3 regions of the Planosporangium spinosum genome follow, and region 2 is predicted to be linked to each of the others. Evidence: riboswitches for the same ligand, from Rfam matches in the RefSeq annotation. Region 2 holds a riboswitch; each other region holds the start of a gene.

Region 1 (3,268 bases), on a different contig from region 2:
GGTGCACCACCCGCACCGGCCGGAGGTGGCGCGGGTGGTCAACGCCGTCATCGCGTACGCCGAGCGCACCGGCGCCACGATCCTCGCCGAGGGCATCGAGACGCCGGCGCACCTCGCCACCGCGCTCAGCATGGGAGCCACGGTCGGGCAGGGCTGGCTGTTCGGCCCCGCCCAGCGACTGCGCCGTCCGGCGCGGCCACCGCGCGAGCCGCTCGCGTTCGTGGCCGCGCCGGAGACCGCCGCGCCGGCCAGCCGCACCGAGGCGCGTACCCCGTTCGAGATCGTCGCCGCCCGGCGCCCCACCAGCCACTCCACCAAGCGCATGCTGCTGCCGATCAGCAAGTACCTGGAGGCCAAGGCGACCGACCGGACCGAGCCTCCGGTACTGCTGAGCTGCTTCCAGGAGGGCCGTCACCTGACGCCGGCCACCGTGCGCCGCTACACCGGCATCGCCGATACCGCAGCGCTCGTCGCGGTGCTCGCCACCGACGTCGGCGAGGAGCCGATCCCCGGGGTACGCGGAGCGCGGCTGACCGCCGACGACCCGCTGCGGGGCGAGTGGAACGTGATCGTCGTCGGCCCGCACTTCACCGGCGCACTGGTGGCGCGCGACCTCGGCGACGGCGGCCCGGAGATGGACCGGCGATTCGAGTACGCGCTCACCTACGACCGGGGCCTGGTCCTGGCGGCGGCCCGCTCCCTGCTGCACTGGGTGGTCCGCACCGACGTGGTCCGCACCGACCAACCTCCCGGCCGGCACCGGCCGCCGGCGGACGCCGGCAATGGCCGTACGGCGACCGCGGCCCGCCATTCGGCGTAACCCGAACGGCCGGCGATGGCCGACCGGGCACCGAGAAAGGAACGGTCGGCTAATTGGCGTGTATCACTGTGTGGAAAATCTCGCGCGGGGGCATTCCACACAGTGGACGAAATCACGCATCAATGCCGCCGAGTATCGGAAATGACGCCACTACCAGCCAAAACTCGGCAATTTGAGCCGCCCACCAGCCACCGTGGACCGTCGCATCGGAGATCAGTAAAGGCTCCCTCGGTAACGCTCTGCCATGCCCTCAGAACAGGACGTAACAACGACTTTCACCTAAGGTGGGGAGCCAGTACGCGTAACGGACAGGATGTACTTCCCGTACGTCCAAGATCACGTTAAGTTGGTCTAGGCCCGCTCGTAAGTCCGCCGCCCAACCCGGGTGACGACGAGCCGGCACCGCCGAATCGCATAACCCGTCGCCGCCCGGCGGCGCACGGGGTGAACCGGGGAACCACCCGACGGCCACGCCGTCCCGGGGTGAATCCGCAGGACCCTGCGGTAGGGCCATCTTCTTCCGGCCCGAACCCGTCAGCTAACTCGGTAGGCGGTAAGGAAGAAGGGTGCTCTGTGCCTGCAGTACCACGACTGCTGCGTGCCATGCTCCTGGGCGCGGTGGGGGTAGCCGTCCTCGCGCCGGCCACGGCGGCCAACGCGGAACCCTCAGCGAGCGACCTGACGCAGCAGATCAACCAGTCCTCCAGTGCCCTCGAAAAGATCGTCGAGCAGTACAACGGCGTGGGCGAGAAGCTGAAGGCGACCCAGGCCGCCGCCGACGAGCTCAACGTCAAGATGGCGCCGCTCCAGTCACAGGTCGACCAGGCCTACGACAACGTCGGCAAGATCGCGGCGCGCGCCTACATGGGCGGCGCGGCCCGGCCGATGACGCTGTTGCTGTCGGACGGCTCGTCGGGCAACGTGCTGGCCGAGCTCACCTCGCTCAACCACATCGCCTCCACCGAGCAGCGCCAGATCGAGGGCTACGCCCAGATGAAGGCGCAGTACGACACGCAGAAGAAGCAGCTCGACGACCTGCTCAACCAGCAGCGGGCCGACCAGAAGAGCCTGGCCGACCAGAAGGCGAAGATCGAAAGTGACCTCGCCACGCTGATGGAGCTGCGCAAGAAGGCCTACGGGTCGGCGACCACCCCTCCGCCGACCAACAAGCCCGCCGCCCCGAACATCGCCGGCAGCGCCGGCACCGCGGTGAAGTTCGCGTACAACGTCATCGGCAAGCCGTACGTCTACGGCGCCGCGGGCCCCAACGGGTACGACTGCTCCGGGCTGACCATGGCGGCCTGGGCGGCCGCCGGCAAGTCGCTGCCGCACAACGCGGCGATGCAGTGGGACCAGGTCGCGCACATCTCGGCCAGCCAGCTACAGGCCGGTGACCTGGTCTTCTACTCCGGTCTGGGGCACGTCGCCATCTACGTCGGCGGCGGCCAGGTGATCCACGCACCGCAACCCGGCGACAATGTCAAGCTCGCCAGCGTCAACATGATGACGCCGTACGGGTACGGCCGGGTCCGCTAGACAGCACACCCATGATCGCGGGGGACTGGACACACCGGTCCCCCGCGATCATGCTTTTCGGGGTGAGCTGGGATCCCGCGCAGTACGAACGGTTCGCCGCCGAGCGGGCCCGCCCCTTCCACGACCTGACCGCCCGGATCCGCACCACCGCGCCGGAGCGCGTCGTCGATCTCGGCTGTGGCCCCGGCACGGTCACCGCCACCCTGGCGGACCGGTGGCCCGGCGCCCACGTGTACGGCCTCGACTCCTCGCCGGAGATGATCGCCGCCGCCGAACGGCTGACCCACCCGGGCCGACTGGAGTTCGGCCTCGGCGACATCGCGGCCTGGCGGCCCGACCCCGGGTCGGTCGATGTGATCGTCTCCAACGCCGCGCTGCAATGGGTGCCCGACCACCTGGCGGCGCTGCCCACCTGGGCGGCGGCGCTGCGGCCGGGCGGCGCGCTGGCGATCCAGGTACCCGTGTCCGACGGCATGGCCGCCGCGGACGTCATCCACGCGGTCGTCACCGCACCGGAGTGGACCGATCGGCTCCGCGCAGCCGCGTCCGGCACCGGGCCACGGAGCGCGAGCCCGGTACGTCCGGTCGACGAGTACCTCGACGTGCTGGCCGGCAGCGGGCTGGCGGTCGACGCCTGGCAGACCACCTACCTGCACATCCTGCCCGGCACCGACCCCGTCCTCGAATGGTTCGCCGGCACCGGCCTACGGCCCTACCTCGACGCGCTGGCCGGCGACCCGCCAGCAGCCGCACGCTTCCGCGACGAGGTGGCGTGGCGGCTGCGCGAGGCGTACCCGAACCGCGGCTACGGCACCGTACTGCCCTTCCCCCGCCTGTTCATCGTCGCCAGCCGGGCCTGAGACCCCCGCCCGGGTGGGCTGCCCGTACGTGTCGTACGGACACGACGAGGGC
Region 2 (3,268 bases):
CCGGTGGTACCCGCCATCGGGGTGCTGTTCTCCCTGTGGCTCATCACGTTCCTCAAGCCGGAGACGTGGCTGCGCTTCGCCGTGTGGTTCGCCGTCGGGCTGGTCGTCTACTTCGCCTACAGTCGCCGCAGGTCTCTGCTGGCTCCCGGCAATGGAACCGTGCCGGTGCCGGGCACCTCCGATGATTCGTCGGCGGAGCGTCGACCCGGCCATGGGTCTTCGGCCGAGCATTCGCCCGGCCATGGGTCTTCGACCGGGCATCAGCCCGGCGACGGGCCGTCGGTGCGCTGAGCGCGATAAGGTCCAGCGGCGATCGACCCGTATTGACGGGTCGATGCCGGCCAGCCGACGCTGACGGGGCCATGGCGCATGCTGAAAGCGCCTCCGGGAAATGGTCGAGCGTCAGCCGTTGAAATTGCGCTCCCCGCGACGCCATTCGACGAAGATTTACGTTTTCGCATGGGTGGCCGGCAACGTGATCATTAATGGGTACGTCCACCGGGGCGAACATGGGACTGTGGGCGGGGTCGGATGTTCGCGAGCTGGCAGGTCGCCGAGTTACATAAACGAATTGAAATATTGAAAGAATGTGCAGGCGGTACGGGGCCAGTGGTCGTCGACCGTGGCGTGTCCGGACGCCGGACGCACCCGGACGCCGGACGCGTGTCCGGACGGGCCGGTTCGGTGCCGCGGATACGTGCACCGGTTCGGCGTCGCGGAATCCCGGGGCGGCGCCCGGTGATGCGGCATCCTCGCGCCACCGGCAGTCGGCGCGACCGGGCGGGTCGACACCAGGGAGCATCCCGGCCAGGGCATCCCGGTCAGGGCATCCCGGTCAGGGCATCCCGGCCAGGGCATCCCGGTCAGGTCATCCCGGCTCGGGATTCCTGGGCGGCGGTGTCCTGGCGGTTGAGTCCTGGCGGCTGAGTCCTGGCTGCGGAACTGCGGAGCCCTGGCGGAGTGTGTCCGATTGGGCCGGGCTCGAGGCGTCGCGGGTGTGGCCGCCTCGGCACGCATGATCGTTTTCCGACTATGGGAAATGCGCATCGAAGGCCGCAATGCAGGATTCAGAAATGATCTATCAATTGCTCCGTACGTGCGGCGGGTAACAGGAATTGGGTCTTGGCAGCGGCGATGGGCCACCAGTAGTGTCATCGCGTCTGATCCGGTTGATGTTGCCGTCGGCGACGCCGGAGCGGGCCCGCTGAGTCGTCTTTGTCTACGAGCCGGGGACCCACCGAACGTTTGGGGTGAATCCGTGGGCCGAATGGCCCATGGTAGGGCGTCCTTCCCGCCCGAATCCGTCAGCTAACCCGGTAAGCGGCAGCGTAAGGAGATCATGCTCGTGCAAGACCCCTGTCCCATCCTCCGCGATACTCCACCCACTTTGGACACGCCGCCGGCCACTCCGGTTCGGGTCGGTCCCTGACCTCGACCCGCTAGGTCACATCAAAGGTCGGTGACGCGAGGATGCCGCGTGCCGGGCAGTCCGCCCGGTACCACCACCGGACAGTTCCCGGGCGTACCGGGTACCCCGGTCGCTCGACAGGTACGAGACGGCCGTTCGTCGCGGTGGCGTAACCCTCCTCGTCGTCATGCCAGACCACGGTGGCGCTCTCGATGCCGCTCACGCCTCCGGCCACTCACGCACGGGTGTCGCGGTCGCAGGCTGATACCACCGCGTCCAGGTTCGCCTGCGCGGACATCTCTGGTCCTCGTGTGTCCCCGTCGCCGCGTCGACCGGTAGCTCACAGGGTCGTCGGCCGGTGTTCGGCCGAGGGCCGGCAAGTTGCGTGGAGTAATTGAATTGAAGCCCCTCCGTACCCGTACCCGGTTCCGGCATGCCGCACCGTCCGGTATTTCCCGCCTCGCACTCGTCTCGGCGGGCGTGCTCGCCGTGGCCGCCACGAGCGGCATTCTGATCAGTGAGTCGTCCGGCCAGGCGACGTCGAAGACCTCGACGAATGTGGCGCTTGTGGACACCACCACCCGTGACGGCGGCGCTGAGCGGGCCGACCGGAGCCAGAGTCGTACCCAGGCCCCGGCCCAGTCATCGGCTCCGGCCCGGACCCAAGCCCGGGCTTCAGCTCAGGCCCCGGTGCAGGCTCAGGCCCCGGCGCAGACTCAGGCGCCTGCCCAGGCCCAGGCGCCTGAGTCTGCGCAGGCGCAGGCGCAGGCCCAGGCCCCGGCCGCGCCGTCGGCCGCTCCCACCGCGACGCCCGCCCCGGCCCCGCCGGTGGCGAAGGAGCTGGACTACCAGTACCAGTCGCAGCCGAACTACTACTACTGCGGCCCGGCGTCCACCCGGATCGTGCTGACCGTGCGTGGTAAGACCCCCAGCCAGGACGAGGTGGCCCGACTGCTGGGTACCGACACCGGTGGGACCGACTCGGCCGTGGACACCACCCGGGTCCTGAACTCCGTGCTGGGTACCGACTTCTACCAGACCAGGTCGATTCCGGGACCCGCGGCCACGCCTGCCCAGATGGACCAGCTGCAGGCGGACGTCGTGCACGCCGTCAGCAACGGCTACGGCGTCGTCGCCAACGTCGTCGGCTCCGCGACGGACACCAATGGCAACTGGCACAGCTACGGCGGCGGGCACTACGTGGCCATCGTCGGGTACAACGACGAGGGGCGTGCGGTGAAGATCGCCGATCCGGCCAACCCGAGCGCCAGTTCGTACTGGGTCACCACCATCAACATGGCCAAGTGGATGGTCAACCGGGGCTACTCGTACTGACCGCCCGAGCTCCCCGGGTTTCCTCCCGTCACCGATCCGAGGGCCCGGCCGGCGAGAATCGCCGGCCGGGCCCTCGGGCGTCGGAGCGAGTGTGGGGGCTGCCCGTGTCGGCGTGCCGGCGACCCTGGACGTGAGGATGATATGTCGTGGTCCGTTCGGTTCCCGTTAATTAGAAGAGGATTAGGAGCCTTGGGTGTTCTGCGCAGATGTGCCTAGGGTCGATGCGGATCGCCGTCACCCCTCCGACCGGCGGACGACACGAAGGAACGTGTACGTGAGGCTGTCAGCCGCCCCTGCCCGACCGACCCTGCTCGTTGCCGCACTCCTCGCCGCCGCCGTCCTGGTGGGACTGCTGCCGGCGGGGCCGGTACACGCCGCTCCCGGCGCCGCCGGCCCGGAAGGTGGTGCCTCGTCCCTGCGTGACCAGCTGGACGCGGCGGCGCGGGGGTACAACGACGCCGCTGCCAGACTGGAGACCTCCAAGACCCGTCAGGGTCAGCTCAACGAGCAGATGCGGGTGACCGA
Region 3 (3,268 bases), on a different contig from region 2:
GTTGACGCTGCTGGACATGGTCGCGCGTAGTCAGCGCGACCAGATCAGCACGGTGGCTGCCGCGCGCGACAAGTTCGCCGCCGACAAGACGTCCCTCGACAATCTGATCGCACAGCAGGCGAAGCAGGACGCCGACCTCGCGGCGAAGAAGAAGCAGATCGAGGAGCAGCTCAGCCAGTTGCAGCGGATGCGCCAGCAGGCGTACGGGAGCAGCGGCTCCACCGGCGTGCTGAAGCCGACCGCCTGCCCGGTGGAGTTCACCGGTGGCCCGGGCGGGACCGCCGCGCAGAAGGCGTGCGGCCTGATCGGCAAGCCGTACTACTGGGGAGCAGCGGGCCCCAACGGTTACGACTGTTCCGGCCTGACGATGGTCGCCTGGCAGGCGGCCGGCGTCCGGCTGGACCACCTGGCCAGCGCCCAGCGGAGGAAGTCGACGGCGATCACCCGGGACCAGTTGCGCACCGGTGACCTGATCTTCTTCGGCTCCGACAACCACCATGTCGGTATCTACGTGGGCGGCGGCTGGATGGTTCACGCACCACACACCGGTGACTACGTCCGGATGGCGCAACTGACCGGGTACTACGCCAACAACGTGTCGGGGTACGGCCGCCCGGCCTGAGTTCCCGATCACAGAGAGCGCCGGCGATCGATTGATTGCCGGCGCTCTTTCGGCGTGTCACCCTTACGGTGAGCAGTGAAACGGTCACCATTCACCGACAACAGGCGTCCAGTTTGGGTGACATTCCGCACGTCCGATGGATTTGCGGGCAGCAAGATTCACATCCTCTGCCAGTTGCGCAATGGTTAGCCGGTGTGGCGATTTACACACCACCGTCCGTAGATGGCTAAGATCCGCTCTGTATCGCCGATGAGGACGCCGGAGCCGCGAAACGGCAGGTCAGAAGGGCTGTTTTGGGAATCCATGGCCGTCCCTGCCCACGGCCCAATCCTGGACTTGCCACAACCCTTGACGCGCCATAGCGTGATTGCTCGTCGGGCGGGAGTCCGTACCCAAAGCGGGTGCGCCGCGCGACACCGCTCAATCGTCTCATCGACGAGCCGGGGACCCAATCGTGTCCCGGGGTGAATCCGCTGCGTCAGCGGTAGGGCGAACTTCCCGCCCGAACCCGTCAGCTAACCCGGTAAGCGGTCATGGAAGTAAGGAGCCGGACTCCGGTGGAATTGCATACGATGCGGCCTTCCGGGTCGCGTCTGAAACCCGTGCGTACTGTCTTCGGTGGCGTCGGGGCGGTCTGCGCCGGACTGGTCATCGCGCTGGGCCTGTCGACCAGCGCCCACGCCGCGCCCGCCGATCCTGCCGCCATCGAGGCGCAGATCAACGAGGCATGGAACAAACTCGAACCCGTGCTGGAGCAGCACAACGGCGTCAAGGTCCAGCTCGCGGACAACCAGGCCAAGGTCGCGCAGCTCGAGGAGCAGATCAGGCCCCTGCGGCTGCAGGTGGACGTCGCGATGAGCCGGGTCGGTTCGATCTCCGAGCGCGCTTACAAGAGCGGCCAGGCGTCGGCGCTGAGTGCACTGCTCACCAGTAGCCAGCCGACCAACCTCGCCGACCAGCTCGCTCTGCTGGACGCCATGGCCAAGAACGAGCGGGACCGGGTCGCCGACGTGGCTCGGATGAAGGAACAGTACGACACGCAGAAGAAGCCGCTCGACGATCTGGTCAAGAAGCTGACGGTCCAGGAGAAGCAGCTCGCCGACCAGGAGAAGCAGCTCAACGACCAGATCGCGCAGTTCAACAAGATGCGCCTGGAGGCCTACGGCACCAACGCCCCGCAGGGCAACCTGCGCCCGGCGCCGTGCCCGGTCTTCCTGGACGGCAGCCCCGGCTCCAAGGCCGCCCAGATCGCTTGTAGCAAGATCGGAACCGCGTACATCTTCGGCGCCGAGGGTCCGAAGAACTTCGACTGCTCCGGCCTTACGAAGTGGGCCTGGGCGCAGGCGACCGGCGGCCGGGTCAACCTGTACCACTACACGGTGACCCAGTTCCAGACGACCAAGCGGGTCAGTCGTGACCAGTTGCGCACCGGTGACCTGATCTTCTGGTTCTCTGACATGCACCACATGGGCATGTACGTCGGTGACGGCTGGGCGCTGCACGCACCGCAGTCCGGTGACGTGGTCCGGATGGTCCGCATGGACGCGATGCCGATCTCCGGCCTCGGCCGACCGGGCTGATCCTCACTGTCTTCGGAATCGGGGTGGCGGGTTTTCCGCCGCCCCGATTTTCGTTGCCGCGTCGGTCACCCGTTCGCGCAATCGGCAGCGATCTCGTACATGTGTTCGATAAACTGTACCCATGGCTTCCTGGTCCGAGTTTGCCGCCGTCGAGCCCCAGCTCGCGGCGTCGATCCATGCGCTGGTCCATCAGTACGGGCCCGGCCTGGGCTACCTCGCGACCATCCGGCCGGACGGGGGTCCGCGGTTGCACCCGGTCTCGCCGTTCATCACCCGGGACGGCCTGTACTGCTTCGTCATCGACTCGCCCAAGCGCCGCGACCTGGAACGTGACGGGCGGTACGCGCTGCACTCGTTCCCGCCCGAGACCACCGACGACGAGGCGTACGTGTCGGGCATGGCACACCTGATCACCGACCCGGCGCGGGTCGAGCGGTACGCGATCGAGATGCGCGCCGAGCCCCTGGCCGACTGGCGGCTGTTCGAGTTCACCGTCGACGTGGCCATGATCGTGCGGCACCGCCAGTCCCCGAGCCCGGTCGACCAGTTCGCCCGCGCATACCGCCAGGTCTGGCGTGATCCACGCCCAACCCTGCGGTGCGAGGTGCGCTGAGGCGGCCGGGTCGGCTAGAGTAGGTTCCGCTCCACTCGCGGGTGTAGTTCAATGGCAGAACATCAGCTTCCCAAGCTGACAGTGCGGGTTCGATTCCCGTCACCCGCTCCACAGACAATCGCCCTGGTCAGGACCATGATCCCGACCGGGGCGTTTGGCTATTCGCGTTGTCAGATGGGCCGTCGGGCCATTAACCCACCGTGGTGAGCGCTTCGGCGGCACCGTCGTCCGGGTGTCCGGTCGGCCCGGTGCACGGCACGATCCTGGCGGTGGTCGACCAGCCCGCCTCGATCGGCGCGCTGCCGCGGAGGTACGCCGGGAGATGGCCGCGATGCCCGCGCTCGAGCAGGTCTCCGCCGGCTCCGGAACCTGGTGAGGTGACCGTGCCTCGGCGATGCCCAGCACCGGCCCGGGGAGCATTACAGGTGCAGAAGGGGTAAAACTGGAGATATC

Evidence for each region. A riboswitch is a leader RNA that binds a small molecule or an ion and turns the genes downstream of it on or off. The one in region 2 is predicted to bind cyclic di-AMP.
Region 1: it holds a riboswitch for cyclic di-AMP, as region 2 does, so the genes downstream of both, ACNTMW_RS20530 (C40 family peptidase) here and ACNTMW_RS04545 (C39 family peptidase) in region 2, are expected to answer to the same signal.
Region 3: it holds a riboswitch for cyclic di-AMP, as region 2 does, so the genes downstream of both, ACNTMW_RS10280 (C40 family peptidase) here and ACNTMW_RS04545 (C39 family peptidase) in region 2, are expected to answer to the same signal.

Annotation. Positions count from the first base shown of each region.
Region 1 covers NZ_JBLYUB010000015.1:125,448-128,715, reverse strand. Annotated here, with positions in the region: gene ACNTMW_RS20535 (sensor domain-containing phosphodiesterase) at 1-820, shown strand, start outside; cyclic di-AMP (ydaO/yuaA leader) riboswitch at 1,214-1,388, shown strand; gene ACNTMW_RS20530 (C40 family peptidase) at 1,394-2,356, shown strand; gene ACNTMW_RS20525 (methyltransferase domain-containing protein) at 2,419-3,216, shown strand.
Region 2 covers NZ_JBLYUB010000002.1:384,981-388,248, reverse strand. Annotated here, with positions in the region: gene ACNTMW_RS04555 (amino acid permease) at 1-291, shown strand, start outside; cyclic di-AMP (ydaO/yuaA leader) riboswitch at 1,193-1,338, shown strand; gene ACNTMW_RS04550 (hypothetical protein) at 1,440-1,631, opposite strand; gene ACNTMW_RS04545 (C39 family peptidase) at 1,808-2,743, shown strand; gene ACNTMW_RS04540 (coiled-coil domain-containing protein) at 3,024-3,268, shown strand, end outside.
Region 3 covers NZ_JBLYUB010000006.1:41,032-44,299, reverse strand. Annotated here, with positions in the region: gene ACNTMW_RS10285 (C40 family peptidase) at 1-622, shown strand, start outside; cyclic di-AMP (ydaO/yuaA leader) riboswitch at 1,030-1,167, shown strand; gene ACNTMW_RS10280 (C40 family peptidase) at 1,225-2,202, shown strand; gene ACNTMW_RS10275 (pyridoxamine 5'-phosphate oxidase family protein) at 2,324-2,815, shown strand; tRNA gene ACNTMW_RS10270 (tRNA-Gly) at 2,853-2,926, shown strand.